3 regions of the Serratia sp. 2723 genome follow, and region 2 is predicted to be linked to each of the others. Evidence: predicted binding sites of a transcription regulator. Region 2 holds the regulator's gene; each other region holds the start of a gene.
The links. The regulator CRP, encoded in region 2, controls carbon source genes, mostly activating them, when cyclic AMP is high. The targets are predictions, from matches to a motif close to ATGTGANNNNNNTCACAT.
Positions count from the first base shown of each region.

Region 1 (10,551 bases), on a different contig from region 2:
AGCTGTTTGTTGGCAGCCATCATCTGCTGGCCTGGGCCGATAAACTGGTTGAATTGAAGACCATTTGTCATTGCGGGCGTAAAGCCAATATGGTGCTGCGTCTGGGGGAAGATGGCAAGGCGATGCATATGGGGGAGCAGGTGGTGATCGGGGGTAACGAAAGCTATGTTTCGGTATGCCGCAAGCACTACAAGGAAGCGATCAAGGTTCCAGAGTGATATTGTGCCAGAAGCGCAGCAGAAGGCCTATGCGGCGTTTTTGGATGCTACCCTTTAGGTAAGCAGGTATTGTTGTCAAAGTTGCGTGGTGCTCGTTGAGTGCAGTTTATCCCGCGCATAAAAAAACCCGCCATTCGGCGGGTTTTGACCATTCAGAGAACGGTTATTTCTTGGACTTTTTTTCCGCTTTGGCTGCAACAGGTGCTGCAACTACCTTCTCTTCTTCAGTCGCTTCGCTGAATTCGCGACCGTAGAAGGTATCCATCAAGATTTGCTTGAGTTCGGCAATCAGCGGATAACGTGGGTTGGCACCGGTACATTGGTCATCAAATGCATCTTCAGACAGTTTGTCGACCTTGGCCAGGAAGTCGGCTTCTTGTACGCCAGCCTCGCGGATCGAGGTTGGGATACCCAAATCGGCCTTGATTTCGTCCAGCCACTTCAGCAGTTTTTCGATCTTCTGTGCCGTACGGTCACCGGCAGCGCTCAGACCGAGGTGGTCCGCGATCTCTGCGTAGCGACGACGTGCCTGAGGACGGTCATACTGGCTGAATGCGGTCTGCTTGGTCGGGTTGTCGTTGGCGTTATAACGGATAACGTTAGCGATCAACAAGGCATTGGCCAAACCGTGCGGGATGTGGAACTCAGAACCCAGTTTGTGGGCCATTGAGTGACAAACACCCAGGAAGGCGTTGGCAAACGCGATACCGGCGATGGTGGCGGCGTTGTGCACACGCTCACGAGCAACCGGGTTTTTGGCCCCTTCGTGATAGCTGGCTGGCAGATATTCTTTCAGCAGTTTCAGCGCTTGCAATGCCTGGCCGTCTGAATATTCGTTGGCCAGTACGGAAACGTAGGCTTCCAGGGCGTGAGTGACCGCATCCAGACCGCCGAAGGCGCACAGGGATTTAGGCATGTTCATCACCAGGTTGGCATCGACAATCGCCATGTCCGGGGTCAGTGCATAGTCAGCCAGTGGGTATTTCTGGCCGGTGGCGTCATCGGTCACAACCGCAAACGGCGTGACTTCTGAACCGGTACCTGAAGTGGTGGTGACGGCGATCATTTTCGCTTTCACGCCCATTTTCGGGAACTTGTAGATACGCTTGCGGATGTCCATAAAGCGCAGCGCCAGATCTTCGAAATGGGTTTCAGGATGTTCGTACAGCACCCACATGATTTTCGCAGCGTCCATTGGTGAACCACCACCCAGAGCGATGATCACGTCTGGTTTGAAGGAGTTCATCTGCTCGGCACCTTTACGTACGATGCTCAGCGTTGGGTCAGCTTCAACCTCAAAGAACACTTCAGTTTCAATACCGTGCGATTTGAGAACTTTGGTGATCTGATCGGCATAGCCGTTATTGAACAGGTAGCGGTCGGTAACGATGAAGGCGCGTTTTGCCCCGTCGGTAGCCACTTCTTCCAGCGCGATTGGCAGAGAACCACGGCGGAAGTAGATTGATTTAGGAAGTTTGTGCCACAACATGTTTTCTGCTCGCTTCGCTACAGTTTTCTTGTTGATCAAATGTTTTGGACCGACGTTTTCAGAGATGGAGTTACCCCCCCAGGAACCGCAGCCCAACGTCAGTGACGGAGCGAGTTTAAAGTTGTACAGGTCACCGATACCACCCTGAGAAGCCGGGGTGTTGATCAGAATACGTGCGGTTTTCATTTTGTCGCCAAAATACTCTACACGTGCAGTCTGGTTATCTTGATCGGTGTACAGACAAGAGGTGTGACCGATACCGCCCATGGCGACCAGTTTCTCGGCTTTACTGACGGCGTCCTCAAAGTCTTTGGCACGGTACATCGCCAGGGTAGGTGACAGTTTTTCGTGAGCAAACGGCTCTGATTCGTCAACCAGTTTCACTTCACCGATCAGGATTTTGGTGTTGGCTGGCACTTTGATACCGGCCATTTCAGCGATTTTTGGTGCTGACTGGCCAACGATAGCGGCGTTCAGGCCACCGTTTTTCAGGATGATGTCCTGAACGGCTTTCAGCTCTTTGCCCTGCAGCATGTAGCCGCCGTGTGAAGCGAAGCGTGCGCGCACAGCATCGTATGCGGAATCAACCACGATCACGGACTGTTCAGACGCACAGATCACACCGCTGTCGAAGGTTTTTGACATCAGGATGGAGGCAACGACGCGCTTGATGTCGGCAGTTTCGTCAACCACCACCGGAGTGTTACCGGCACCAACGCCGATAGCAGGTTTACCAGAGCTGTAAGCGGCTTTAACCATGCCTGGGCCACCGGTTGCCAGGATCAGGTTGATGTCTGGATGATGCATCAACTGATTGGACAGTTCCACCGTTGGCTGGTCGATCCAACCGATGATGTCTTTCGGGGCGCCAGCAGCAATAGCAGCCTGCAACACGATATCTGCGGCTTTGTTGGTAGCGTTCTTGGCACGTGGGTGCGGAGAGAAGATAATGCCGTTACGGGTTTTCAGGCTGATCAGCGCTTTGAAGATCGCGGTAGAAGTTGGGTTGGTGGTTGGCACGATACCGCAAATCAGGCCAATTGGCTCTGCAATGGTGATGGTACCGAAAGTTTCATCTTCGGAGAGGATCCCGCAGGTCTTTTCGTCTTTATAGGCGTTATAGATGTATTCAGAAGCGAAGTGGTTTTTGATGACTTTGTCTTCAACGATACCCATACCTGATTCTTCAACGGCCATTTTAGCCAGAGGAATACGGGCATCTGCGGCGGCGAGGGCAGCGGCGCGGAAGATCTTATCAACTTGCTCTTGTGAGAAGTTGGCATATTCGCGCTGGGCTTTTTTGACACGTGCAACAAGCTCGTTCAATTCAGCGACATTCGTTACAGCCATGATGCTCTCCTGATAAATGTTAAACTCTTTCAGTAAATAAGCCGTTCGAGGAACTAGTATAGACATCTGTCAGGAAGGCGTCCGTTAAATCATGAGACTTTTCCCGCAGTTAGCGACCCATACTGCTGATTTACTTAAAGAGCTTTACCAAGTGCAAGTGGTAGTAGGCAAGCGAGACAGAAATCGGTATCTCTACTTCGTGCTACCTTTTGACTACGACTAAGAGCTTAACTATTCCTGAGTAGATTTTTTGTGATGTACATCATAAAAAACGCATGCTGACACCTTTCAGCTGGCGTTTGTTGAGAGTGATTATCAACAAGGCATTTGGCGAAGGATGAGATGATACTTAATAACAGCAAGCAACACACAAAGCATTAACAATAGCGAATTGCTTTGTAACATTATGTTGGGGTAGGGAAAAATGCTGTCTGAGTGGATGGATTAGCTGGCGCAATTCCATTACATTAGCGCGCATCGGCAGTGTCTCTTTTTACAGCTATTTATGCGGAGTTTTTCGTGGGCCAATCTCTGTTGGATTTTTCCGGCTACATCAAGTTCTTTGTGGGCCTGTTTGCGCTGGTCAACCCGGTAGGTATTCTGCCGGTGTTTATCAGCATGACCAGCTATCAGGCTGAGGTCGGGCGTAACAAAACCAACCTGACGGCTAACCTGTCGGTGGCGATTATTCTGTGGACCTCGCTGTTCCTGGGCGAGGGTATATTGCGTATGTTCGGTATTTCCATCGATTCTTTCCGTATTGCCGGCGGCATCCTGGTGGTGACTATCGCCATGTCGATGATCAGTGGCAAACTGGGTGAAGACAAGCAGAACAAACAGGAAAAGTCAGAGAGCGCGATCCGCGAAAGCATCGGGGTCGTTCCCTTGGCGCTGCCGCTGATGGCCGGGCCGGGTGCCATCAGTTCCACCATCGTCTGGAGTTCTCGTTACCACAGCTGGCAGAACCTGTTAGGTTTCACCGTGGCAATCGCCTTGTTCGCTTTCTGTTGTTGGCTATTGTTCCGGGCAGCTCCGCTGCTGGTGCGTCTGCTGGGGCAAACCGGCATCAACGTCATTACCCGTATCATGGGGCTGTTGTTGATGGCACTGGGGATTGAATTTATTGTCACTGGGATCAAAGCCATTTTCCCCGGGTTGTTATAACCTTAAAAAAGCCGCGGATAATCCTGTTTGCGGCTTAAGTTATTTTTAATTTTTCAAATATTCTCAGCCAATGCATTATTAAAGTGCATAACCTGCCTGCTTTTCATTCTATTTGCCCAACCCTGTGGCACAAATCTCACTTTATCGGCCGATAAAGCACCAAGATGTTATTTTCTCCACTTTTAAAATCCGCGTGACGGTTTTTTTGTCTCCCTAACGGGTAAAACTGTTGTTAATTTAATCACATCATTCTGTAGGGCTTGTCTCCGTTTCACACAGGTGTTATTAGTGATTAACCACGCATAGGCAGGTGTTTATTCTCTGAACGGCATTTTTGTTAACGGAATGTTTCTTTTGAGTGGTGTTTTTTATCCCAGTCAAAAAGCTTAACAGTGTTGTTATAATTTATCTATTAAAATCATATAATTAACACCAGCTCCAACGGGTGGAAAGGCTAGGTGTCTGTATGGCTATGGGATGATAAAAGAGAAATTCTTAACATTTCTGTAAAAATTATTGGCTATGAATTTTTGCTTCTGCTAATTTCCGAGCAACTTGTCAGAAGGAAGAATCTTATCTTTGGCGCGCCAGACAGGAATGATTTTTGCTGGTATCCGTTTATTTAGCCTGCTTGATAACTATTTCACAATTATTGCTTAGCAGTGAAAAGGAGCCCGTACTATGCCGCAAACCACGAAGCATCAACCGTTGGCCGTTATCATCGCCGCCGTGTTGGGGATGATCGCCAGCCAAAACCTGCAGGCCGTAGAGGTTCCGGCCGGTGTGCAATTGGCGCCACTTCAGCGCATGGTGATCAACAACGGTTCGGAAGTCGCTTCACTGGATCCGCATAAGGTCGAAGGAACGCCTGAAAGCAATATTATCCTCAACCTGCTGGAAGGGTTGGTCAGCACCGATGCCAATGGCCATTTGGCCCCAGCGGTAGCGGAAAGCTGGGAAAATACCGATTACCAGACGTGGACCTTCCACCTGCGTCCAGGGGCGGTATGGAGTGATGGTTCGCCGGTGACCGCGCAGGATTTCGTTTACAGCTGGCAGCGCCTGGCGGATCCCAAGACCGGCTCTCCTTATGCCAGCTACCTGCAATACGCCAGAATTGAAAATATTGACGCTATTCTTGGCGGCAAAAAACCGGCCCGGTCACTTGGCGTCAGCGCCATTGATGACAAAACGTTGAAGGTAACGCTCAGCGAGCCGGTGCCCTATTTTGTCAGTATGCTTTCCCATACTTCAATGAAACCGGTGAAGCAGGCCGTGGTTGAGAAGTTTGGTGATAAGTGGACACTGCCACAGAACTATGTGGGCAACGGTGCATATCGCTTATCCGAGTGGGTCGTGAACGAACGTATCGTGCTCCAACGCAGCCCGAGCTACTGGAATAATGGCAAGACGGTGATTGAGCAGGCCACTTTCCTGCCGTTGTCCTCCGAGGTCAGCGACATTAACCGCTACCGCAGTGGTGAAATCGATATTACCAATAGCGCCATCCCGCCAAATCTGTACGCAAAAATGAAGCGCGAGATCCCAGAACAGTTGCACGTTAACCCTTACCTGTGCACCTTCTATTATGAAATCAACAATCAACGTGCGCCGTTCACCGACGAGCGTGTGCGTGCGGCTGTCAAATTGACGCTGGATCGCGACATTATTGCCAACAAGATTATGGGCCAGGGTCAAATCCCTGCCTACACCTTTACGCCAACCTTTACCGAGGGGGGCAACTTCAGCCAACCGGAATGGGCAGGGTGGACGCAGGAAAAACGCAACGAAGAAGCGAAGAAACTGCTGGCACAGGCCGGGTTCACCGCTGAGAAACCGCTCAAGTTTACCCTACTGTACAACACCTCCGATCAAAATAAGCAGCAGGCCATTGCCGCCGCCTCGATGTGGAAGAAGAACCTCGGCGCACAGGTCACACTGCAAAATCAGGAATGGAAAACCTCGCTACAGAGCCGTCATGAAGGGCAGTTTGATGTGGCCCGTGCTACCTGGTGTGGGGATTACAACGAACCGAGCGCGTTTCTGAATATGCTGCTTTCCAACAGCAGCAATAATACCTTCTTCTATAAAAGCCCGGCGTTCGATGCGCTGATGGCCAGCACCCTGCAAGCGCCGGACGCCGCTGCACGCGGGGCTATTTATCAGCAGGCGGAAACCTTGCTGGACAAAGATTCTGCGCTGATCCCGGTTTATTATCGGGTCAGTGCGCGGCTGGTCAAACCTACGGTTGGCGGTTTCACCGGCAAAGACCCGCAAGACTATATCGATCTGAAAAACTTTTACCTCATCAAAAGGTAATGAAGGGTGTTATCGGCGGTGATAGCAGCCGGTAATACACAGGAAAGGCAGCGCCGTTTCGTTCCACGGCGTCCAGCCATAGCAACCCCCGGTTAACGGGCAACGCAGCTCCCACGACGGAGTTGTGATAATAAAAACTGGAGTTTATACACATGACCAACATCACGAAGAAGTCCCTGCTGGCAGCAGGCATTATTGCGGCGCTAGGCTTGACGGCGGCAGGAACTGCTTTTGCGGCCGATGTGCCAGCGGGCGTACAACTGGCAGACAAGCAGGAGATCGTTAAGAACAACGGTTCCGAAGTACAATCTCTTGACCCGCACAAGATCGAAGGCGTGCCTGAAAACAACGTGACGCGCGATCTGATGGAAGGGTTGGCCAATAACAGCCTGGATGGTTCAGTCGTGCCGGGTGCAGCAGAAAGCTGGGATAACAAAGATTTTAAAGTGTGGACCTTCCATCTGCGTAAAGACGCCAAATGGTCGAACGGTGAGCCGGTAACGGCACAAGATTTCGTGTATAGCTGGCAACGTTTGGTCGATCCGAAAACCGCCTCTCCTTATGCCAGCTATCTGCAATATGCCCACGTAGAAAACGTGGATGACATCATCGCGGGTAAAAAAGACAAATCGACGCTGGGCGTAAAGGCCATCGACGATCATACCTTCCAGGTCACGTTGACCGAGCCGGTTCCGTATCTGGTAGAAATGACACCGCACTACGCCATGAAGCCAGTGAATAAAGAAGCGGTAGAGAAGTTTGGCGAGAAGTGGACCCTGCCACAGAACTACGTCAGCAACGGCGCATACAAGCTGAAAGACTGGGTGGTTAACGAACGTATCGTGCTGGAACGTAACCCGCAATACTGGGATAACGCCAAAACTGTCATTAATAAAGTCACCTTCCTGCCGATCGCTTCAGAAGTCACTGACGTCAACCGCTACCGCACCGGTGAAATCGACATGACCTATAACAACATGCCGATCGAACTGTTCCAGAAGTTGAAAAAAGAGATCCCGAACGAAGTGCACGTCGATCCATACCTGTGTACCTATTACTATGAAATCAACAACCAGAAAGCGCCGTTCACCGATGCTCGTGTACGTGAAGCACTGAAGCTGGGGATGGATCGTGATATCATCGTCAACAAGGTGAAAAACCAGGGCGATCTGCCCGCTTACAGCTTTACTCCTCCTTACACCGACGGTGCCAAGCTGACCCCGCCAGAGTGGTTTGGCTGGACGCAGGAAAAGCGTAACGAAGAAGCCAAGAAACTGCTGGCTGAAGCCGGTTATGGCCCAGGTAAACCGCTGACCTTCTCGCTGCTGTACAACACCTCCGATCTGCACAAGAAGCTGGCCATTGCCGCTGCGTCTATCTGGAAGAAAAACCTGGGCGTGGATGTGAAGCTGGTGAATCAGGAGTGGAAAACCTTCCTGGATACCCGCCATCAGGGCACCTATGACGTGTCACGTGCTGGCTGGTGTGCTGATTACAACGAACCAAGCTCCTTCCTCAACATGATGCTTTCCGACAGCAGCAGTAACACCCCACACTATAAGAGTGCAGAATTCGACAAGCTGATGGGCAACGTATTGACGGCGAAAACCAAAGAAGAGCGTGCCGGTCTGTATCAGAAAGCGGAAGTCCAGCTGGATAAAGACTCTGCCATCGTTCCGCTTTATTACTATGTGAATGCTCGCCTGGTGAAACCTTACGTGGGTGGTTACTCTGGCAAAGATCCGCTTGATAACGTTTACGACAAAAACCTGTACATCATCAAACATTGATGCGGCAAGGGCTGGCGGCACAGGTCGCCGGCCCATTTCAAGACAATAAGCCGTTATCAGGCTGAAGCACAGGGCTAGGGCAATGCTTAAATTTATCTTTCGTCGCTTGTTAGAGGCGATCCCGACACTATTTATCCTTATCACCATTTCTTTCTTTATGATGCGCCTCGCACCCGGTAGCCCATTTACCGGTGAACGTGCGCTGCCACCCGAAGTGTTGGCCAACATTGAAGCCAAATATCACCTTAACGATCCGATCTGGAAACAGTACGGGCACTATTTGGTGCAGCTGTCGCAAGGCGATTTTGGCCCTTCATTCAAATACAAAGATTATTCGGTTAATGACCTGGTCAAGGCCTCGTTCCCCGTTTCAGCCAAACTGGGTTTTGCCGCTTTTGTTCTGGCGGTGGTGCTGGGAGTGAGCGCAGGGGTTATTGCCGCGTTGAATCAGAACACCAAGTGGGACTATACGGTGATGGGGTTCGCCATGACCGGAGTGGTGATCCCCAGCTTTGTTGTCGCCCCCTTACTGGTGCTGATTTTCGCCATTACCTTGAAGTGGTTGCCCGGTGGGGGCTGGAACGGTGGGGCGCTGAAGTTCATGATCCTGCCGATGGTGGCGCTGTCCCTGGCCTATATCGCCAGCATCGCACGTATCACCCGCGGTTCGATGATTGAGGTGCTGCACTCCAACTTTATCCGTACCGCCCGCGCCAAAGGTTTGCCGATGCGTCGCATCATTCTGCGCCACGCGTTAAAACCTGCGTTGCTGCCGGTGCTGTCGTATATGGGGCCAGCGTTTGTTGGGATTATCACCGGTTCGATGGTGATTGAAACCATCTACGGCCTGCCGGGAATTGGTCAGTTGTTCGTTAACGGTGCATTGAACCGTGACTATTCGCTGGTGCTGAGCCTGACCATTCTGGTCGGTGGCTTGACCATTCTGTTTAACGCGATCGTCGATGTGCTGTATGCCGTGATCGATCCGAAAATCCGTTACTAAGCTGGAGCACGCAAGATGTTGACGAAAAAGAACAGCGAAGCTCTGGAAAACTTCAGCGAACAGCTGGAAGTTGAAGGGCGCAGTTTATGGCAGGACGCCCGCCGCCGCTTTATGCATAACCGTGCGGCAGTGACCAGCCTGTTTGTGTTAGCGCTGATCACCCTGTTTGTGATCTGTGCCCCCTGGCTGTCGCAGTTTGCTTATGATGACACCGATTGGGCAATGATGTCCGCTGCGCCTAACCTGGAGTCCGGGCACTATTTTGGCACCGATTCCTCAGGGCGTGACCTGCTGGTGCGTGTGGCCATTGGTGGGCGTATTTCGCTGATGGTGGGTGTAGCCGCAGCGCTGGTCGCCGTGGTCTTGGGCACCTTATACGGCTCTCTGTCTGGCTATCTGGGCGGCAAGACCGACTCGGTGATGATGCGTTTGCTGGAGATTTTGAACTCCTTCCCGTTCATGTTCTTTGTGATCCTGCTGGTGACCTTCTTCGGACAAAACATCCTGCTGATCTTTGTGGCGATCGGCATGGTGTCGTGGCTGGATATGGCGCGTATTGTGCGCGGGCAGACGCTCAGCCTTAAGCGTAAAGAGTTTATCGAAGCGGCGCTGGTGTGCGGCGTATCGACCCGCAATATCGTCCTGCGGCATATCGTGCCGAACGTACTGGGCGTGGTGGTGGTGTATGCCTCGCTGCTGGTGCCGAGCATGATCCTGTTTGAATCCTTCCTCAGCTTCCTGGGGCTGGGCACTCAGGAGCCGTTGAGCAGTTGGGGCGCATTGTTGAGCGATGGTGCCAACTCGATGGAGGTCTCACCGTGGTTGCTGCTGTTCCCAGCCTGTTTCCTGGTTATCACTCTGTTTTGTTTCAACTTTATCGGCGATGGCCTGCGTGATGCCCTCGATCCGAAAGATCGTTAAGGAGTGCAACCATGAGCATTAATTCTCAACCACAAAACGGACTGCTGCTGGACGTCAAAGATCTGCGTGTGACGTTCGGTACGCCAGACGGCGATGTTACCGCGGTGAACGATCTCAATTTCGATCTGCGCGCGGGTGAAACCTTGGGCATCGTCGGGGAGTCGGGTTCCGGCAAGTCACAGACGGCATTTGCGTTGATGGGCCTGTTGGCCAGTAATGGCCGCATCGGTGGTTCGGCAAAATTCAACGGCCGTGAAATTCTCAACCTGCCAGAAAGCCAACTCAACAAGCTGCGGG
Region 1 is NZ_JBNDIN010000004.1:189,197-199,747, reverse strand. Features, by position in the region: gene ABIE29_RS07945 (thymidine kinase) at 1-218, shown strand, start outside; gene adhE (bifunctional acetaldehyde-CoA/alcohol dehydrogenase) at 382-3,057, opposite strand; gene ABIE29_RS07935 (YchE family NAAT transporter) at 3,577-4,221, shown strand; gene ABIE29_RS07930 (ABC transporter substrate-binding protein) at 4,903-6,540, shown strand; gene oppA (oligopeptide ABC transporter substrate-binding protein OppA) at 6,693-8,330, shown strand; gene oppB (oligopeptide ABC transporter permease OppB) at 8,413-9,333, shown strand; gene oppC (oligopeptide ABC transporter permease OppC) at 9,349-10,254, shown strand; gene ABIE29_RS07910 (ABC transporter ATP-binding protein) at 10,266-10,551, shown strand, end outside.
Region 1: a site for CRP is predicted at 3,308-3,325, ahead of ABIE29_RS07935 (YchE family NAAT transporter). Genes of this name have one in related genera too.

Region 2 (10,551 bases):
ATAGTTTTCGTTCATCAGCGTTCCCTTAATGCCAAATCAGTAATACGCAGGCCGCGGTTAACAGCCCCATCGACACGTTGAAGATAATCCAGGCTTTCTTGCTGCGCAGCAGGCGACCAATTACCGTACCAAAACCCAACCAGATAATCCCAGCCACGATATTGACGGCAAAGATACCGAAGGCGATGGCCAGAATGGAGTGGTTGTATTTATCCCCCGCCAGGCTAAAGCTCGCCACCGCCCCCAGCGCCATCAGCCAGGCCTTGGGGTTGAGGAATTGCAACAGCCAGCCTTGATACAGACGTACAGGCTTCGGTGGCGGCGCGTCGGTTTCCAGCTTTTCGTAGGCTGCCGTCGCCACTTTCCACGCCAGCCACAACAGATAGAGGCTGCCAAGAATTTTCAAGATCAGGTGCAAGGAAGGATAAATCAGGATCAACCCACCAACGCCAAATGCCACCAGCACCAGAATACTCTGCATACCCAGCATAATGCCGATCATCAGCCATAATGAACGCATAAAGCCGAAATTGGCGCCTGAGGTGGTAAGCAACATATTATTGGGGCCAGGGGTGATCGCGGCCACCCACAGGAAGCCTAGCATCGAAAGAAATAAACTCAGTTCCATGAAGCGGGTGCTCCTCACCCAAATGACTTTTTTGCAGTATGATTGCTAATACATGTGTTTGAAGCTAACAGTGCGGTTCGGATCACACAATAGCCGCCAACAAGAATTTTATTCATTATGTATGAATCCTTTCGCCCCCTGACCGGGGCCAGTAATCCACACCTGCAAACCCTGCTGCCACGGCTGGTGCGCCGCCGCGTGCTGCTGCAACCCCATTGGCAGCGGCTGGAGTTGCCGGATGGCGATTTCGTCGATCTGGCCTGGAGTGAAGATCCCCAGTTAGCCCGAGATAAACCTCGCGTGGTGCTGTTCCATGGATTAGAGGGCAATTTCTACAGCCCTTACGCCCATGGGCTGCTCAATGCCTGGCGTGAGCAAGGCTGGTTAGGCGTGGTGATGCATTTCCGTGGTTGCAGCGGCGTGCCCAACCGCAAGCAACGCATCTACCATTCTGGCGAAACGGAAGATGCCCGCTTCTTCCTGCGCTGGCTGCGTGACAGCTTTGGCGCAGTGCCAACGGCGGCGGTAGGGATTTCCCTTGGCGGCAATATGCTGGCCTATTATCTGGCCCAACAGGGCAATAACAGCCTGCTACAGGCGGCCGTGGTCGTTTCCGCCCCGCTGATGCTGGAACCTTGCTCGATCCGTATGGAACAAGGGTTCTCACGCGTTTATCAGCGCTATCTGCTGGGCCAACTCAAGCAGAATGCCACCCGCAAGCTGCTACACTACCCAGGCACCTTACCCTTGGATCTGTCGCAACTGAACAAGCTGCGGCGCATTCGCGAGTTTGATGATGCGATCACTTCACGCATTCACGGCTTCAGCGACGCGGTCGATTATTATCGCCGTTGCAGCGCCCTACCGCTGTTGCCGCAGATCACCACGCCGTTGCTGATCATTCACGCTAAAGACGATCCGTTTATGACCGATGCGGTGATCCCCGACCTCGCCAACCTGCCGCCTAATATCGAATATCAACTGACGGAGTGCGGTGGCCACGTCGGCTTTGTCGGCGGCACCTTGAAAAAACCGCAAATGTGGCTGGAGCAACGTATCCCAGCCTGGCTTTCTCCTTTTTTGGAACCCACCAAGTGATTATTCCCTGGCAAGAAATTGAACAAGAGACTCTCAACAGCCTGATCGAATCCTTTGTATTACGCGAAGGGACCGACTACGGCGAGCACGAACGTTCGCTGGAACAGAAGGTCGACGACGTGCGCCGCCAGTTGAAAAGCGGCGAAGTGGTGCTGGTGTGGTCAGAGCTGCATGAAACCGTCAACATCATGCCTCGCGGGCAGATCCGCGCTGGGCAGGAGGAAATTTAGTCTTATTGCATGCTATGACTGAGGGAAAAAATCAGGTAACAATGCAGTATTGCAAACCAACGCGCACAATTTCGCCTTGGGCGAAAGGGCATCAGCCATACTAAAAATCTCATTCTGAGCCTGCGCATTTAATACGGAGTGACCCTCGACCATGTCTGCCAAACATCCCGTTATCGCGGTGACCGGTTCCAGCGGAGCCGGCACTACCACCACCAGCCTGGCATTCCGCAAAATTTTTCAGCAGCTAAACCTGCGCGCCGCCCAGTTGGAAGGCGACAGCTTCCACCGTTACACCCGGCCTGAAATGGATGCGGCAATCCGTAAAGCACGCGATATGGGCCGCCATATCAGCTACTTCGGTCCGGAAGCCAACGACTTTGGCCTGTTGGAGCAGAGCTTTATCCAATACGGCAAGAATGGCACCGGCCGCTCACGCAAATATCTGCATACCTACGACGAGGCAGTGCCTTACAATCAGGTACCGGGCACCTTCACGCCTTGGGAGCCACTGCCCGCCCCGACGGATGTCCTGTTCTACGAAGGGCTGCACGGCGGCGTAGTGGCCGATCAGATCGACGTAGCCAAACATGTCGATCTGCTGGTCGGCGTGGTGCCGATCGTCAACCTGGAGTGGATCCAGAAGCTGATCCGCGATACCGGCGAGCGTGGCCATTCCCGTGAAGCGGTGATGGACTCGGTGGTCCGTTCGATGGAGGATTACATCAGCTACATCACGCCACAGTTCTCGCGCACCCATATCAACTTCCAACGCGTCCCGACGGTGGATACCTCCAACCCGTTCGCCGCCAAGGCGATCCCCTCGCTGGATGAAAGCTTGGTGGTGATCCACTTCCGTGGGCTGGATCAGATCGATTTCCCTTACCTGCTGGCAATGCTGCAAGGATCGTTTATCTCGCATATCAATACGCTGGTAGTGCCGGGTGGCAAGATGGGGCTGGCAATGGAACTGATCATGGCACCGCTGGTGCAGCGGCTGATGGAAGGTAAGAAGATCGAGTAAATTATCGGGCGCGGCCAATCACCGCGCCCACCGTTGTTAACGCATCAACAGATGGCGGATAAAACCGACGTGCAGTTTCACCCCAATCTGCATCGCCGCCTCGTCCAGTTTAAAACGGGGATTATGCACGCCGTAGGTGGCACCGATCGCCTCGTTACCGCTGCCGATAAACAGGAAGCACCCCGGCACTTTCTCCTGATAGGAGGAGAAATCCTCGCTGCCAAACATCGCGGAGGTCAATTCCCGCAGCGCCTGTGGCCCCACGGCTTCGGCCACCACCTCGCGCGCAATGGCGCAGGCATCAGGGTGGTTATTGCCGATGGTATAGCCACGCGTCCAGTCAATCTTGTAGCTGGCACCGTGTGCCTGGCTGATCCCAGCGACGGTTTGCTCAACCAACAACGGCACCCGCTCACGTACTTCTTGATTATGAGTGCGTAGCGTTCCCGCCAACCGGGCGCTGTCTGGGATGACGTTATAGCTGTCACCCGCCTGGAAGGTCGCCACCGTCAACACCGGTGCATTTAACGGATCCAGCTTACGTGCCACGATCTGCTGCAAAGCGCTAACGATCTCCGCACCAATCGGCACCGGATCGATACACAGATGCGGCATTGAGCCATGCCCCCCCTTACCTTGCAGCACAATGTCGAAGTTATCGCTGGAGCCACTGAACACGCCCTGCTTCATCCCCACCTCACCGGTCGGGAAGTTGGGCATGACATGCAGGCCGAAGATCATCTTCACGCCATCCAGAACCCCTAAATCCACTAGCTGTTGGGCTCCGCCCGGCGGCACTTCTTCGGCATGCTGGAAGATAAAGCGCACTGAGCCTTGCAACTGCGCCTGCAACTGGCAAAGCACGCTGGCCGCTCCCAGCAACATCGCGCTGTGGGCATCATGGCCGCAGGCATGCATCACCCCTGGCCGGGTAGAGCAGAAAGGTTCGTCGCTTTCCTCCTGGATAGGCAAAGCGTCGATATCGGCGCGCAATGCATAGCACGGCCCCGGCGCTGCGCCCTGCAATTCGGCCACTACGCTATTTGGTGTAGGACGTGAGATCTTCAACGGGCCAAGGCTGGCCAACTGCCCGGCAATGTAATCTGCCGTCTGCGCTTCCTGGAATGACAACTCCGGATTGGCATGCAGGTGGCGGCGCCACTGCAATACCTGTTGTTCCACGCCGGCAATCAGCTGTTCAATGTTCATGTTCATACTCCTTAATTCAGTGCTGGTTGGCGTGCTTTGCCCGCCAATGGCAGGATCACCAGCCCGGAAACCACCATAGCCAGTGCCAAAAAGATAAACGTCGTCATGTAGTTGTGGCTGATGGTGATCAGATACCCGATGGCGATAGGGGCCACAAAGCCACCCAAGGTTCCTCCGGTGTTAATCAGCCCCATTGCTGCACCCATCACTTCCGTAGGCAAGCGCTTCATCGGCAGGGTAAACACGGTAACGAACGAGGCCATCAGGAAGATATAACCCAGGAACAAGAACAGGCTGGCCGTCAGAGCTGATTCGCTGGTAAACACCAGCCAGATGCACAAGGCGCTGAGCAGAGAACTGAAGAAGATCACCCACGGCTCACGCCCTTGCAGGTAGCGCCCGACCAGCCAGCCGGTACCGAGTGAGGAGATCCAGATCCCCAGACCACCGGCGGCTACCACCATGCTGGAAACGTCAATTGGCATTCCCCGCTGCTGTACCAGGAATTTCGGCAGCCAGGCCATCAGGCCGTACGATGGGATGTTGATACAGAAGATCGCCACAAACAGCAGCAACACGATTGGGTTTTTCAGCAGGGCCTTATAGTTGGCTGCGGCTGCCCCAGCTTTGGCGGGTGCCGCCTGTGGCGGATTGGGAACCAGCCACAAGATGCAGGCGGCAATCACGAATGCCAGCAGACCTAGCGCAGAGAACGACCCACGCCAGCCGATGTGATCCAGGCAATAGACTGCGACCAGCGGCCCGACGGTCATCGCCAACCCGGCGGAGGACAGCAGAATGGACTGCGCGAAGGTGCGCTGTTCCAGTGGGAAATTCGCCACTACCGCCTTGGCGCAGGAACACGGATAGCCGGAGTGGCCAATACCGGACAGGAAGCGGAACGTCACCAGCAGGCCCAGGCCGAACCCCAGAATGCCGAAGCACAGGGCAAATCCCCCCAGCAGCAGTAACGAACTGCACAGCACTTTCTTAAAACCAAAGCGGTCATTGAGCCATCCCGCTGGTATCTGGAACAGGGAATACGCCAGGAAAAACATCCCGGTAATGTAGCCCAGTTGTTCCGGCTGTAGATTGAACTCGCGTTCGATAGGTAACAACGCAAAACCCATCACGGTTTTATCGATGTACACCACGACATAGCCCACAAACAGCAAAAAAATCATTAGCGAACGATTTTTCAACACTGATATTCCTTTAAGTTATCACCCAGGCTGCCTACCAGCTTGGCAGGCGTAATTTAATAATGTGATCCAAGTCACTTTATATTTTTAATAACAGTCACTTACAATAACACGCTGAAATTATCGCCTTTTACCGAGCGGCATAAGATACAATTTTGTAAGGGGTGATGCTTTTTATTGATAGGGTAGGGAATGCGCTATTTACCGAAGTTACAGCAGTTGAAAGTCTTCCAGCAGGTGATCCGCAGCGGCAGTATTCGCGGGGCCGCGCGCGCGCTGGAGCAGTCTCAACCGGCGGTGAGTCGTACCATCCGTGAACTGGAACAGACCCTGGAAACCCAGTTGATCATTCGCAGCAGCCAGGGAATGACGCTGACCGAAACCGGCCGCGCCTTCGCCCTGCGGATGCAGTTGATCCTGGAGGAATTGCAGCGCGCTGCCGATGAGATCCAGCAGTTGAATCAACATTCGCAAGGTAACGTCGCCATCGGCTGCTCTTCGCTACTGGCACTCACGGTATTACCCGAACTGGTCGAAGCCTTCAAACAGCCGTTTCCGCAAACCAATCTGCTGATCCGTGAGGCGCAGCTTTCTACCCTGCTACCAGCACTGCGCGAAGGCCGCCTGGATTTTGCCGTAGGTACCGTCAGCCCGGAGTTGCCGCTGGAGGATCTGGTACGAGAACCGCTGTTCAACGCTTCTTTTGGCATTATTGCGCGCCAGGGGCACCCGCTGGCTCAGGCAAACTGCCTGGATGAACTACGTGACGCCAAATGGTTATTGCCGGAAACCGATATGGGCTATTACCAGCAGCTGCGCGCGGTGTTGGGCACTTTCTATCAGCAATTGAGCCGATCGCCCATTCGCTCGGATTCAGTGACCTGCGGCTTGAATATGGTGTTGGAGGCGGATTATTTGACTATCGTGGCGCGGGCGATGAGCGCACCGTTCCATTTGCAGCATCGGCTGGTAACATTGCCTATCGACACGCTACCACAGGCTCAATATTGCGTACTGTATTCACAAAAATCGCCGCTAACCGTGACGGCACGGCGATTTCTTGATTTATTGCGAGCCCACTGCCTGCGCTACCCTTGGTAGGAGGATCACGCCACTTCGCGGATTTCGAAGCTGTGGCTGATGCTGGCGGCTTTACCCAACATCAAGGAGACGGAGCAGTATTTCTCGGCGGAAAGATCCACCGCGCGCTCTACAGTCTTATCGGTCAGCCCTTTGCCGGTGACAATAAAATGCAGGTTGATATGGGTAAACAGACGTGGCGCTTCTTCACGGCGCTCAGAGGTCAGTTTTACCTCACAGTCACGCACATCGTTACGCCCTTTTTGCAGGATCGACACCACATCAATGGCGCTACAGCCGCCGACGGACATCAACACCATTTCCATCGGGCTTGGCGCTTTATCGCCCGCGTTGCCATCCATCAAAACCTGGTGGCCGGACGCAGACTCACCCAGGAATGTCAGCCCTTCTACCCACTTAACTCTTGCCTGCATGTTACACACTCCGGTTAATTTCTTAAAAACAGGGTACGCTTTCGCATACATTCTGGCAACGTAACCTGATGCTAATCATGCTGAAGCGAGACAACACAAGACACCCGCCTCACTCTGTGCTACAAACAGAGCCGCAATAACTCTTTCCAGGTCACCGATTTCAGGGATACGTCCAAGGAAAGGCCCCTATATTGGTATGTTAACAGAATGTAGCTTGCAGCACTCCCCGCAAGTTAATATGCTAGAGCACAAGCGTATTTCTATAACACGCCTCAAAACCTGTTGATAGCCACAATTAAAACACCAGGCTATAAGCACGTTTTACAGGGAACTCTGACCCCTGTGATACAAGGCAGCGATAACAACAGAGGATAACAGCGAATGGTTCTCGGCAAACCGCAAACAGACCCGACTCTCGAATGGTTCCTGTCTCATTGCCATATCCACAAATATCCATCAAAGAGTACGCTGATTCACCAAGGTGAAAAGGCCGAAACGCTTTACTACATCGTCAAAGGCTCCGTCGCGGTGCTGATTAAAGATGAAGAAGGCAAAGAGATGATCCTGTCCTACCTTAACCAGGGGGATTTCATCGGCGAGCTTGGATTATTTGAAGAAGGCCAGGAGCGTAGCGCCTGGGTACGGGCCAAAACCGCCTGTGAAGTGGCTGAAATTTCCTACAAGAAATTCCGCCAGTTGATCCAGGTAAACCCGGATATCCTGATGCGCCTGTCCGCACAGATGGCTAACCGCCTGCAAGTCACCTCAGAGAAAGTGGGTAACCTCGCCTTCCTTGACGTTACTGGTCGCATTGCACAGACCTTGCTGAACCTGGCAAAACAACCTGATGCCATGACTCACCCAGACGGCATGCAGATCAAGATCACCCGCCAGGAAATTGGCCAAATCGTCGGTTGCTCACGTGAAACCGTCGGTCGTATTTTGAAAATGCTCGAAGATCAAAACCTGATCTCCGCACACGGCAAAACCATTGTCGTGTACGGTACGCGTTAATCCCCAGGGAAACGGTGCAGCAATGCGCCGTTTCTTTGCCTGCTGAATAGCCAACCATGTGGCGCCGTCTGATCTACCACCCGGAAGTCAACTACGCACTGCGGCAAACGCTGGTGTTGTGCCTGCCGGTGGCGTTTGGTTTGCTGATTGGCAACCTGCAACTCGGCATGCTGTTCTCGTTGGTGCCCGCCTGCTGCAACATTGCCGGGCTGGATACGCCACACAAACGCTTTTTCAAACGCCTGATCGTAGGTGGCTCTCTATTCGCACTCAGCAGCTTTCTGCTGCAACAAGCCCTGCTGTGGGACCTGCCGTTACCCTTGCTGATGTTGGCAATGGCGCTGTTACTCGGCGTCAGCGGTGAGATCAGCCCACTACATGCACGCCTGCTGCCAGCCGCACTGGTTGCCGCCATCTTTTCCCTCAGCATGGTAGGCACCGTACCAATCTGGTATGCCCCTTTGCTGTATATCGTTGGCACCGCCTGGTACGGGCTGTTTACCTGGGCCTGGTTCAAGCTGTGGAAAGAGCAGCCGATGCGCGAATCCTTAAGCCAGCTGTATATGCAGTTGGCGGACTATTTTGAAGCCAAATACTCATTACTGACGCAGCACACCGTTCCTGAAACGGCCCTGCCGCCGCTGTTGCAACGCCAACAGCAAGTGATGGATCTGATCAGTCTGCTATACCAACAGCTTAACTTCCTGCCCCATGCCGATAACCTGGAGCAGAAGCGCCTGCAACGCACGTTTCAGGTGGCGCTCGATTTGCAAGAGCACATCACCGTCAGCCTGCATCTGCCGGAAGAAGTGCAAAAGCTGGTGGAGCAAAGCCAGGCCGAAGCGATTATCCGCCGCAACGCCCAGGTGATCGCCACGCGCCTGCGGGTGGTGGCCGACGATATTCTCTATCATCGACACTCTGCGCGTTTCAGTATGAAGAATGAGCTGGCGGCGCTGGAAAAAGTGGCCTCACAACACGCAGATAATCCGGTTGGCCAGTTCTGCTATTACCACTTCAGCCGCATCGCACGCCTGCTGCGCACCCAGCACCCGCTTTACCGCCGCAATCTGATGGCCAATCAGTCACGGCTGCCGTTCTGGCCCGCGGTGGTGAGCTATCTGTCATTCAAATCCAACGCCCTGCGCAACGCCACCAGGCTGGGGGTCATTCTGGCGGCAGGCAGCAGCCTGGGCATGTTGTTCAACCTGCCAAAACCCTATTGGATCTTGCTGACCATCATGCTGGTCAGCCAAAACGGCTATAACGCTACGCGGGTGAGGATCCAGCACCGTGCCCTCGGCACGTTGGCCGGGTTGGTGATTGCCGCCGGGCTGTTGCAACTGCAGATGCCGGAGAACGTGACGCTGAGCATCATGTTGGCGATCACCCTGGCAGCCTATCTGATCCTGCGGAAAAACTACGGGCTGGCGGTGATGGGCTTCACCGTGACCGCCGTCTACACCTTGCAGCTCCTGGCGCTGAATGGCACCCATTTCCTGGTCCCCCGCCTGATCGATACCCTTATCGGCTGCGTATTGGTGTTTGGCGGCACGATCTGGCTATGGCCGCAGTGGCAGAGTGGCCTGCTACGTAAAAACGCCCATCAGGCGCTGGAGCACGATCAGACGGCATTACGCTTATTGCTTGAAGAACAGGAGCCGGACCCCAGCGAACTGGCCTACACGCGTATGCAGGTCAATCAGGCGCATAACGCCCTGTTTACCTCGCTCAATCAGGCAATGCAGGAACCGGGGTTTGAATCGAATTATCTGGCAGATATGCGGCTGTGGATCACCCATAACCAGTTTATCGTTGAACACCTGAATGCGATGACCATTCTGGCGCGCGAGCACTATATGCTGACGCCAAAACTGGCTCAGGAGTATCTGCAAACCTCTGAGATAGCTTTGCAGAGCTGCCAGCAGCGCTTGGAATATGACGGCCCGAGTACCAGTAACAGCATCATGCAGCCACCGGACCTGCACCCGGACATGCCGGTAACCGAGATGGAACGCCACCTGCGGCGGATCCTTTCTCACCTGACCGTGATGCATACCATTTCGTCACTGGCGTGGCGCCAGCGCCCACATCATGGGATCTGGCTGAAGCGCAAACTGCGGGAAAGCTGAGGTTGCCGGGGCCGATGCTGAAGTTCGGCCCCGACGAATGACTTAAGCCTTAATCACATCCTGCACGGCCTGCTCAAACAGCGCCATACCTTCATCGATATCCTTCAGCTCAACCACCAGAGAAGGCGCAAAACGGATCACGTTTGGCCCGGCGTTGAGGATCATCAAGCCACGTGCGGCGGCGGCGGTGAGGAAATCACGCGCTTTGCCGTGATAGTTTGCCTTCAGCTCTGCACCAATCAACAGCCCCATGCCACGAATATCGCTGAACACATCGTATTTCTTACCGATCTCCTGCAAAGCCTGAACAAACAGCCCACGACGCTGTTCAATACCGCTTAGCACCTCCGGTGTGTTGATAACGTCCAACGCAGCCTCTGCCACAGCGCAGGCCAGTGGGTTGCCGCCGTAGGTGGTACCATGAGTGCCAACCTGCATCACCGAGGCGATCTCTTCGGTGGTCAGCATCGCACTCACCGGGAAACCGCCGCCCAGCGCTTTGG
Region 2 is NZ_JBNDIN010000010.1:131,786-142,336, reverse strand. Features, by position in the region: gene ABIE29_RS16080 (PhzF family phenazine biosynthesis protein) at 1-15, opposite strand, end outside; gene ABIE29_RS16075 (LysE family translocator) at 26-628, opposite strand; gene ABIE29_RS16070 (hydrolase) at 746-1,726, shown strand; gene ABIE29_RS16065 (YheU family protein) at 1,723-1,956, shown strand; gene ABIE29_RS16060 (phosphoribulokinase) at 2,108-2,977, shown strand; gene ABIE29_RS16055 (amidohydrolase) at 3,014-4,192, opposite strand; gene ABIE29_RS16050 (MFS transporter) at 4,198-5,391, opposite strand; gene ABIE29_RS16045 (LysR substrate-binding domain-containing protein) at 5,581-6,489, shown strand; gene ABIE29_RS16040 (OsmC family protein) at 6,495-6,902, opposite strand; gene crp (cAMP-activated global transcriptional regulator CRP) at 7,284-7,916, shown strand; gene ABIE29_RS16030 (YccS/YhfK family putative transporter) at 7,973-10,048, shown strand; gene argD (bifunctional acetylornithine/succinyldiaminopimelate transaminase) at 10,091-10,551, opposite strand, start outside.

Region 3 (10,551 bases), on a different contig from region 2:
CCAGCAGAGACAACCTGCTCCCAGCGAGGCACTTTCGGGTTTTCACTGCAATGAGCAACCACTGTGATAATCAGTGGCGCACGAAAAGGTGCCTGTTTGGCCTTTTCCACCGCACTCTCATCCAGCTCATCGTGTCTGGCGGCCGCTTGCAGTAATTCACTGAAGCGTTGCAGACCCTGATCCTCGATCAGGATAAAACGCCACGGCTGTAACGTCCCGTGATCCGGTGCGCGCAGCCCTGCGTTGATGATATTCTGACGCACTTCACCTGTGGGTGCCGGGGCGGTCAGGCGTGACGCAGAACGGCGATTGAGTAAAAGATCCAGTGCATCCATCATTAACTCCTGATAACAATTTTCGTATAAATCACGTTAACATAGCTCTACATAGAGTTACAGCCTCTGTAATACTGCCTATACCCGTTGCCATTCAAGCTGCATGGGGATAAATGGCAGGTGATTTAAAGCTGACATTTCTTCGGCCGCTCATTAGGATAGCGGAACATTCTAGACTCTTGTTGGAGAGCACATGCGCACATTGGGGCGAATTATTGCAGGTATTTTCAGATGGACATGGCGTCTGCTGAATTTTGTCAGGGAACTTATCCTGAACTTGTTCCTGATTTTCTTGATCCTGGTCGGGGTCGGTATTTATCTCTCACTCCAAGGCAATTCTTCGGTAGTAACGCCACATGGCGCACTGCTGGTCGATCTCAGCGGCGTGGTGGTCGATCAACCTTCGGTGAACAACCGCGTTCGTCAGTGGGGCCGCGAACTGTTGGGCGCCTCCAGCAACCGTCTGCAGGAAAACTCACTGTTTGACCTGGTGGATACCATTCGCAAGGCCAAAGATGATAAAAACATCACCGGCATGGTGTTGCAGCTGAACGATTTTGCCGGGGCAGATCAGCCTTCCCTGCAATACATCGGTAAGGCACTGCGCGAGTTCCGCGACAGCGGTAAACCAATCTATGCCATCGGCGACAGCTATAACCAGACGCAATACTACCTGGCCAGCTATGCCAACAAGATCTACCTGTCACCTCAGGGTGCCGTCGATCTGCATGGTTTCGCGACCAACAACCTTTACTACAAATCCCTGTTGGAAAAGCTGAAGGTCACTACCAATATTTTCCGCGTGGGCACCTATAAATCTGCCGTAGAGCCGCTGATCCGTGATGATATGTCACCGGCAGCGCGGGAAGCCGATAGCCGCTGGGTCGGCGGGCTGTGGCAAAACTATCTGGCTACGGTGGCGGCTAACCGTCAACTCACACCCGATCAGTTGTTCCCAGGCGCAGCAGATATTCTCAGTGGCTTAAAGGCAGCGGGTGGCGATACCGCACAGTTCGCCCTGAACAGTAAACTGGTGGATGAACTGGCCTCCCGCACTGCGATAGAAACACAGTTGGTAAAAACCTTCGGTTGGGACAAGCAGAGCAATGACTTCAATGCGGTCAGCATCTACGATTACCAGCCGCAACCGGCACCGGATCAGGGCGGTGAGATCGCCGTTATCTTTGTCAATGGCGCGATCATGGATGGCCCACAGACGCCAGGATCGGTCGGTGGCGATACCACGGCCTCACAGCTGCGTCAGGCGCGTCTGGATCCGAAAATCAAAGCCGTCATCCTGCGCGTCAATAGCCCTGGCGGTAGCGTCAGCGCTTCAGAAGTGATCCGCTCCGAGCTGGCTGCGGTTCGCGCCGCAGGTAAACCGGTGGTGGTTTCCATGGGCGGAATGGCCGCGTCTGGCGGTTACTGGGTGTCGACTCCGGCAGATTACATTATTGCCAACCCGAGCACCCTCACCGGTTCCATCGGTATCTTTGGCGTGATCAACACCTATGAGAACACGCTGGACAGCGTTGGGGTACATACCGACGGCGTTGCGACGTCACCACTGGCCGATCTGGCCGTGACCAAAGCCCTGCCGCCAGAGTTCTCACAGATGATGCAGTTGAACATCGAAAACGGTTACCAGAACTTCATCAACCTGGTGGCCACCGCCCGGAAAATGACGCCGGAGCAGGTCGATCACATTGCTCAGGGGCACGTCTGGATCGGTAGTGACGCCAAGAAAAATGGCCTGATTGACCAACTGGGTGACTTTGACGACGCCGTGAAGAAAGCGGCAGAGCTAGCCAAGCTGCCACAGTGGCAACTCAACTGGTTTATCGATACCCCTAGCATGACGGATATGCTGCTGAGCCAGTTTGGCGTTTCTATCCACGCCATGCTGCCTGCGGCGATCCAGTCCATGCTGCCAGCTCCGTTGGCATCGGTGGCGTTGGCGGTGAAAGAACAGCCTGGCCTGTTTAATAACCTGAACGATCCACAGCATCGTTATGCCATATGCCTGACTTGCGGAGAGGTCCGTTAACAAATAAATCTCTAGCCCGGCAGCCGCCGGGCTTTTTTTCTGCTGCCATCTCCCTATAATTCAGCCTATCTGACAGCCACAAGATCGAAGCCATGCAAAAGAAATCCATTTACGTCGCCTATACCGGCGGTACTATCGGTATGCAGCGTTCCGAACAGGGCTACATCCCGGTTTCCGGCCACCTACAGCGCCAGTTGGCGCTGATGCCCGAGTTCCATCGGCCAGAAATGCCGGATTTCACCATTCATGAATATGCCCCGTTGATCGACTCTTCGGATATGACCCCCGAAGACTGGCAGCATATCGCCGACGACATCAAACAGAACTACGCTCACTATGACGGCTTTGTTATTCTGCACGGCACCGATACCATGGCGTTTACCGCTTCAGCCCTGTCCTTCATGCTGGAGAACCTGGATAAGCCGGTGATCGTCACCGGATCGCAAATCCCACTGGCAGAATTGCGCTCCGACGGTCAAACCAATCTGTTGAATGCCCTCTATCTGGCCGCCAATCACCCGGTGAACGAGGTCAGCCTGTTCTTCAACAACAAGCTGTTTCGTGGCAACCGCACTACCAAGGCACATGCCGACGGCTTTGATGCCTTCGCCTCGCCTAATCTGCCGCCCTTACTGGAAGCAGGTATCCACATTCGCCGCCAGACCGGCATCGCCTCTCCGGTGTGCAACGGGGAATTGATCGTGCATAACATCACGCCACAGCCCATCGGGGTGGTGACGATTTATCCGGGGATTTCCGGTGCCGTGGTGCGTAACTTCCTGCTACAACCGGTCAAAGCATTGATCCTGCGCTCTTACGGCGTCGGTAACGCGCCGCAAAAGGCCGAACTGGTGGATGAATTGCGTGACGCCTCCGAGCGTGGCATCGTAGTGGTCAACCTGACACAATGTATCTCCGGCCGGGTCAATATGGAGGGTTATGCGACCGGTAATGCCCTGGCCCATGCTGGGGTGATCAGCGGTTTTGATATGACGGTGGAAGCCGCACTGACCAAGTTGCATTACCTGTTGAGCCAGTCATTAACCCCGGAAGAGATCCGCAGCCTGATGCAACAAGACCTGCGTGGCGAACTAAGCGCTGCGGGCTAACCGAAGTAGGAATCTTGATGAAAACAGCCCTGTTGCTGATTGATTTGCAAAACGACTTTTGCCCCGGCGGCGCTTTAGGCGTGGCGGAAGGTGATGACACCATTGCCATCGCCAATCAGGCTATCGCAGCCAGCCTGGCCCGTAACGAAATGGTGATTGCCAGCCAGGACTGGCACCCGGTGGATCATCGCAGCTTCGCCATTAACTCCAGCGCACAGATTGGCATGCTTGGGGAACTTGAAGGGCTGCCCCAGATTTGGTGGCCGGTGCACTGCGTTCAAGGCAGCCCTGGCGCAGAGCTTCATCCCCAGCTTGATAAGCAGCATATCGCAGCGATATTCCGTAAGGGCGAGAACCCGGATATCGATAGCTATAGTGCTTTCTTTGATAACGGGCACCGGGCGCAAACGGCACTCGATGGCTGGCTGAAGGAGCGCGGCATCACTCATCTTGCCGTGATGGGGCTGGCCACCGATTATTGCGTCAAGTTCAGCGTGCTGGATGCCTTGCGCTTGGGTTATCAGACTCAGGTCATTACCGATGGCTGCCGAGGTGTCAATTTGCGTCCCGATGACAGCGAGCAGGCTTTAGCCGAAATGCAGTCGGCTGGCGCACAATTAGTTACGCTGTCACAATTTACTCAGCGCTAACGGTTTTTGGGGCTGCTTGACCTCTGCGCCCCATATCCCCCGCCAACCGCTTTATTTTCGACGCTGCTCACATTCCCACCATTCTTCTGCGATGTTGCCTTGTCCCCTCCCGTCTCTTTTGCTGTTATGGCTGCTGGTGCATTGGCATCAATAAGTTATACGCATCCGGGGCCTGCTGAGCCCGGCTTTATTGATACCGCCACGTGCGGTTCAGGTCAGCCTTGCTGACCAAAGGAGACAATATGGCTTTAACCCGTAAACTGCTGCCCTTGCTGGTCGCGGTGCAACTTGGTATGGCTGGCGTGGGCATCGCGCACGCGGCACCTTATCTTTCTGTCGGCTACTTCAACGGCGGTGGCGACGTAACCGCCGGGCCTGGCGGTGATATCAACCAGCTGGACGTCAGCCAGATCACCCACCTCAACTACTCTTTCGGCCTGATTTATAACGCTGAAAAAGAGGAAACCAACCCGGCACTGAAAGATCCCTCCCACCTGCACCAAATCTATCTTTCCCCAAAAGTCGAAGCAGACTTAAAGCGATTACCCGTATTGCGCCAACAAAACCCGGCGTTGAAGGTATTGCTGTCCGTTGGCGGCTGGGGCGCTCGTGGGTTCTCCGGCGCGGCAGCGACACCGGAAAGCCGGGCGGTATTTATCCGTTCGGTGCAGGAGGTGATTGCCAAGTATCAGCTTGATGGTATCGATCTGGATTGGGAATACCCTGTTAACGGTGCCTGGGGATTGGTGGAAAGCCAACCGACTGACCGGGCCAACTTCACCTCCCTACTGAGCGAACTGCATCAGGCGCTGGGTAAAGATAAACTGCTGACCATCGCCGTGGGGGCCAACGTCAAAAGTCCGCAGGAATGGGTCGACGTTAAGGCTATCGCGCCCTATCTGGACTACATCAATCTGATGACCTACGACATGGCGTACGGTACCCAGTATTTCAACTCCAATCTCTATGACTCCAAGGAGTGGCCAACCGTGGCTGCCGCCGACAAGTACAGCGCCGACTTTGTGGTTAACAACTATCTGGCCGCCGGGCTGAAGCCTGCTCAACTCAATCTGGGGATCGGTTTCTATGGCCGGGTACCTAAACGCGCCACCGAGCCAGGTATTGATTGGGATGTGGCAGAAGCGGCCAAGCATCCCGTCACCCAGCCCTATTTCACCGCACGTGAAAAAGACGTCTTCAAGTCGCTGGGCGTGGATTTGGATAAAGACAGCTACATCAAGTACAACGATATCGTGAACAAGATGCTGAAAGACCCACAACGGCGCTTCACCGCGCATTGGGATAACGAGGCCAAGGTGCCCTATCTGATGATGAAGTCAGCCACAGGTAAGCCGCTGTTCGCGATAAGCTATGAAAGCCCACGCTCGGTAGCCATCAAGGCCGAGTACATCAAGAGCAAAGGATTGGGAGGGGCGATGTTCTGGGAGTATGGCGCGGACGATAACAACCGCTTGGCCCATCAGTTGGCAGAAAGCTTAGGCTTGAGCCCGCAGAAGCAGTAAAACCATCAGGGCGATGACAACATCGCCCTATCAGCAACAGGTTACTGCGGCTTCAGCTTGGCCAACGGCTCGGCCATAAACTGCTGCTTCAGCTCCTGTTTGCTTTTCATCACGATTTGCCCGTCGGTGCCTATGCTCATGTGCTGTGGGTCCGCATTGTTCATCGACTGCCACAGCATCACCGCCTGCAGGCTGTGTTCTTTCTGCTCTGGCGTCAATGCCACACCATCCGGCCACTTGCCCAGTTCCACAGCCAGCACCAGCCGCTGGTAGATTTCCGGCGTCATGGCCGCAATCAGATCTTTTACTTCCATCAGAGCATGTCCTCACCCAGGGATGAATAATTAGCTGAATCGATTTTGTTGGTTTGGTTACAGCTTAACCTGCCGTCTGCTCGCCATTCTCGTCATCGGTGAAATTCAGTGACGCGGAGTTGACACAGTAACGTTCGCCAGTCGGCTGCGGACCATCGGGAAACACGTGTCCCAAATGCGCGTCGCAGTTACCACAGCGGATCTCAACTCGATGCATATTATGTGAATTATCATCAAGATAACGAATGGCATCGTCCGAGACTGGCTGATAGAAGCTGGGCCAGCCGCAGCCAGAATCAAACTTGCTGGCGGAGAAGAACAGTGGCGCGTTACAGCACAGGCAATGGTAAACGCCCTCACGCTGGTTATGCAGTAATTTACCGCTATAGGGAGCTTCCGTGCCGCGCTCTTGCGTCACATAACGTTGGATTTCATTCAGTTCCGTGAGCGGTGTCTTAGGGGTTGTCTCTTTAACCATTTGTGCTATTCCCGCAGTGTGGATAATATCAACGAAAACAATGAGTAATAATAACAAAAAATTAACAACGCTGCAGGCCTTTTTAGCCTAAACTGTACGGCATAAAGGTTACGCTGCCGCCATATGTGACTTTGATCACATATCTTGCACGTACTGACTTTAATACTTAGCGGTTTGTCCCCATATGTATTGGAGGCTAAACGTAAATGGAATGTGCGATTTGTGTGCAAAACCGGGCTTCTGGTTTGACTTGCAGCAAGAATTGACACGATTCCGCTTGACGCTCGGTAAGGTTTTTGTAATTTTACAACCAACCTTTTATTCACTAACAAATAGCTGGTGGAATATATGACTATCAAAGTAGGTATCAACGGTTTTGGCCGTATCGGTCGCATTGTTTTCCGTGCTGCTCAGGAACGTTCTGACATCGAAATCGTTGCAATCAACGATCTGTTAGACGCAGAGTACATGGCTTACATGCTGAAGTATGACTCTACCCATGGCCGTTTCGACGGTACTGTAGAAGTTAAAGACGGCCACCTGGTTGTTAACGGCAAAACCATCCGTTGTACCTCAGAAAGAGATCCGGCTAACCTGAAATGGAACGAAGTCAACGTTGACGTCGTTGCTGAAGCAACTGGCCTGTTCCTGACTGACGAAACTGCACGTAAACACATCGCTGCAGGTGCTAAGAAAGTTGTTCTGACTGGCCCATCCAAAGATGACACCCCTATGTTCGTTATGGGCGTGAACCACAAGTCTTACGCTGGCCAAGAAATCGTTTCCAACGCTTCTTGTACCACCAACTGCTTGGCACCACTGGCTAAAGTGATCAACGACAAGTTCGGCATCGTTGAAGCTCTGATGACTACTGTGCATGCCACTACCGCAACTCAGAAAACCGTTGATGGCCCGTCTCACAAAGACTGGCGCGGCGGCCGCGGCGCATCCCAGAACATCATCCCTTCTTCTACCGGTGCTGCTAAAGCAGTAGGTAAAGTTATCCCAGAACTGAACGGCAAACTGACCGGTATGGCGTTCCGCGTTCCTACCCCGAACGTGTCTGTGGTTGACCTGACTGCCCGTCTGGCAAAACCAGCTTCTTACAAAGAAATCTGTGCTGCTCTCAAAGCCGCTTCAGAAGGCGAGCTGAAAGGCGTGTTGGGCTACACCGAAGACGAAGTGGTTTCTACCGATTTCAACGGCGAAAAACTGACTTCTGTATTCGATGCCAAAGCCGGTATCGCGCTGAGCGACACCTTTGTGAAACTGGTTTCCTGGTACGATAACGAAACTGGCTACTCAAACAAAGTACTGGACCTGATCGCTCACATCTCCAAGTAATGGCATGATGCGAAGCTGATTATCAAGGGCGACTCTAAGTCGCCCTTTTTATTTGTTTTTGCGGCGAAAAGAAGGCAACAACATGAACGAAAAAATCTTCACCCTACCCGTTAGCGAACAAATCACCCCTTTTATCAGCCAACGTCAATTGGGCGAACTGCCGGTGGTGGTGGTTTCTCACCCGAAAGTCCGTGCGGCCATTACTCTGCAAGGAGCCCATCTGCTAGCCTGGCAGCCAAGCGGTGATAAACCGGTGCTTTGGCTGAGCAACAATACGCCATTCAAAAACGGCGTGGCGATCCGCGGCGGCGTACCGATCTGCTGGCCGTGGTTTGGCCCGGCTGGTAGCCCTTCCCACGGCTTTGCCCGTAATCAGCCGTGGCAGTTCACCGCGCACGATGAAGACGAAAACGGTGTGATCCTGACCTTCACGCTGCAAGACAACGAACAGAGCCGCAAATTGTGGCCACATGCTTTCACCCTGATCGCCCGCTTCAAGCTGGGTGAAGAGTGCGAGTTGGAGCTGGAATCACACGGTGACTACCAGGCTACCGCCGCTCTGCACAGCTATTTCCAGATCGGCGACATCGACAAGGTCAAAGTTGCCGGTTTGGGTGAGCATTATATTGATAAGGTGGCTAAGGGGATCGAGGCACGTCAGGTTGGCGAGCTGGAATTTACCGGGCAAACCGATCGCATCTACACCCAGGCCACGCCTTGCAGTCTGATCAAAGACCCGGTCTTACAGCGGACCCTCGAGGTTAATCATCACTATATGAGTGATGTGATCGCCTGGAACCCAGGCGTCGAGCTTTCCTGCAGCATGGCCGACATGCCAAACGACGGTTACAAAACCATGGTTTGTGTCGAAACCGGGCGCGTAAGCAAGCCGCTGATCGCCTCTGGAGAGCAACCTGCCCGCTTGGCGATGAAAATCCGCAGCATTAAAAATAGTTGATAAAACTGGGGCGAGTCATTTTGCCCCTCTTTCCTCCCCCCATACATGCACCTCAGATGTGCAAAAGGAGCATTGCTGCTCCTTTTAAATGCACCCATCGCACCAGAATAGTGCAACTGGCTGTTAGAAGGTGTAAGTTACGCCCGTCCACAGCATGCCGGAATAAGATTTATCAACCATTGGGCTGTCTTTAACATCGCTGCCCAGGCGCGTATAACGACCCGTGAAGAATGCATTCCAGTTGGCGTTGATATTATAGTTGGTAGTCAACTCGACGTATGGCGACCAGCTATCGCTCGGCTTGTAAGTATCAAAGGTACTACGGCGGGATTCATCGCCATTGATGCCATAGTAGTATTTGTTCTGGTTTGAACTGTTCCAGTTTACCCCGATGCCAGGAGCAAAGCTCCAGGAGTCCACTTGGAACTTATAGAGATAGGCAATATCACCCACCAGGCCGTTACTGTTGTCCAACGTATCGCCAGAGAAGGCCGTACGGATCGTTCCCCAATCAGCACTATGTGTAAAAGCCACACCGGCCATCATGGTGCTACGGCGCTTGTTCAACTGCTTCATGCGGTCGTCGTCACTGTCGCCTGGCTTATAGTGCAACGGCGAGTAATAGGCGATCAGGCTCAGCTGATTTTGCTGATCTTTCCATAGGTTATAGCCGGCCAACAGCGTATGGAAGTAAAAATCATCGCCATCGTAATTGATGATAGGAACGGGGTAGACACGATCCTGATAACCACGATAAGGATCGGGGCTAACCAGCGCTGAAGCACCGAGTGACCAGCTTCCTGCCTGAGCACTGTGCGCACAAACCATTGCGGAAGCGATAATTGCTAGCGTTTTGAGTTTAGATATCTTCACTGGCTTTTTTCCATAGATAACAAGGTGTAATTAACGCCCCTAGTTTATGTGAAAACGGATGAGCTTGCCGGATCTTTACAATAGAAAACGATGAAGATCGAATAACTTAGAACCTAAAGATGAATTATTGATGGCAAAAAGATGACATTTTTTGCCGCAACCCGCGCCAGACAAGGCATTTGCCGTCCTTCGCCATAACTGAGTCATTGAAATGACTTAAAAAAGACCCTTTCTCTTGCAGGAAATTTTCCAGTATGCAACTAAGCTTAAAATCAGAAGGTGAAATTAGGCTGGATCCGGTGGCAATACAGCGCAACTCGCGAGAATAAGCGCACCAAGTTGGCATACGGGTTGCTGTATTCAGTCATAACTTCACGCTTTCGGGAGCCAGAATACCAACACCAGCTCCTTTTTTAACCTGTGCTAATAACGAAAGGACGGGCATCGCCATGAACATATTTGACCACTATCGCCAGCGCTACGAAGCTGCCAAGGACGAAGAGTTCACACTGCAGGAGTTTCTTACCATCTGCCGGCAAGATCGCAGTGCCTATGCTAATGCGGCAGAACGTCTACTCATGGCTATCGGTGAACCAGTTATGGTGGATACCGCGCTTGAGTCGCGTATGTCTCGCCTGTTCTCCAACCGCGTGATCGCACGCTATCCGGCATTCGAGGAGTTCTACGGCATGGAAGAAGCTATCGAACAGATAGTTTCTTACCTGAGACACGCCGCCCAGGGCCTCGAAGAGAAGAAACAAATCCTTTATCTGTTGGGCCCGGTGGGTGGCGGTAAATCCTCGCTGGCAGAACGGCTGAAAGCCTTGATGCAGCGTGTGCCAATTTACACCCTGAGCGCCAACGGCGAGCGCAGCCCGGTCAATGACCATCCGCTGTGCCTGTTCAACCCGCAGGAGGAT
Region 3 is NZ_JBNDIN010000004.1:215,846-226,396, forward strand. Features, by position in the region: gene ABIE29_RS08030 (NAD(P)H nitroreductase) at 1-335, opposite strand, end outside; gene sppA (signal peptide peptidase SppA) at 529-2,382, shown strand; gene ansA (asparaginase) at 2,475-3,491, shown strand; gene pncA (bifunctional nicotinamidase/pyrazinamidase) at 3,509-4,141, shown strand; gene ABIE29_RS08050 (glycoside hydrolase family 18 protein) at 4,384-5,664, shown strand; gene ABIE29_RS08055 (YeaC family protein) at 5,706-5,978, opposite strand; gene msrB (peptide-methionine (R)-S-oxide reductase MsrB) at 6,043-6,456, opposite strand; gene gapA (glyceraldehyde-3-phosphate dehydrogenase) at 6,805-7,800, shown strand; gene ABIE29_RS08070 (D-hexose-6-phosphate mutarotase) at 7,883-8,758, shown strand; gene ABIE29_RS08075 (MipA/OmpV family protein) at 8,882-9,586, opposite strand; gene yeaG (protein kinase YeaG) at 10,081-10,551, shown strand, end outside.
Region 3: a site for CRP is predicted at 6,580-6,597, ahead of msrB (peptide-methionine (R)-S-oxide reductase MsrB). Genes of this name have one in related genera too.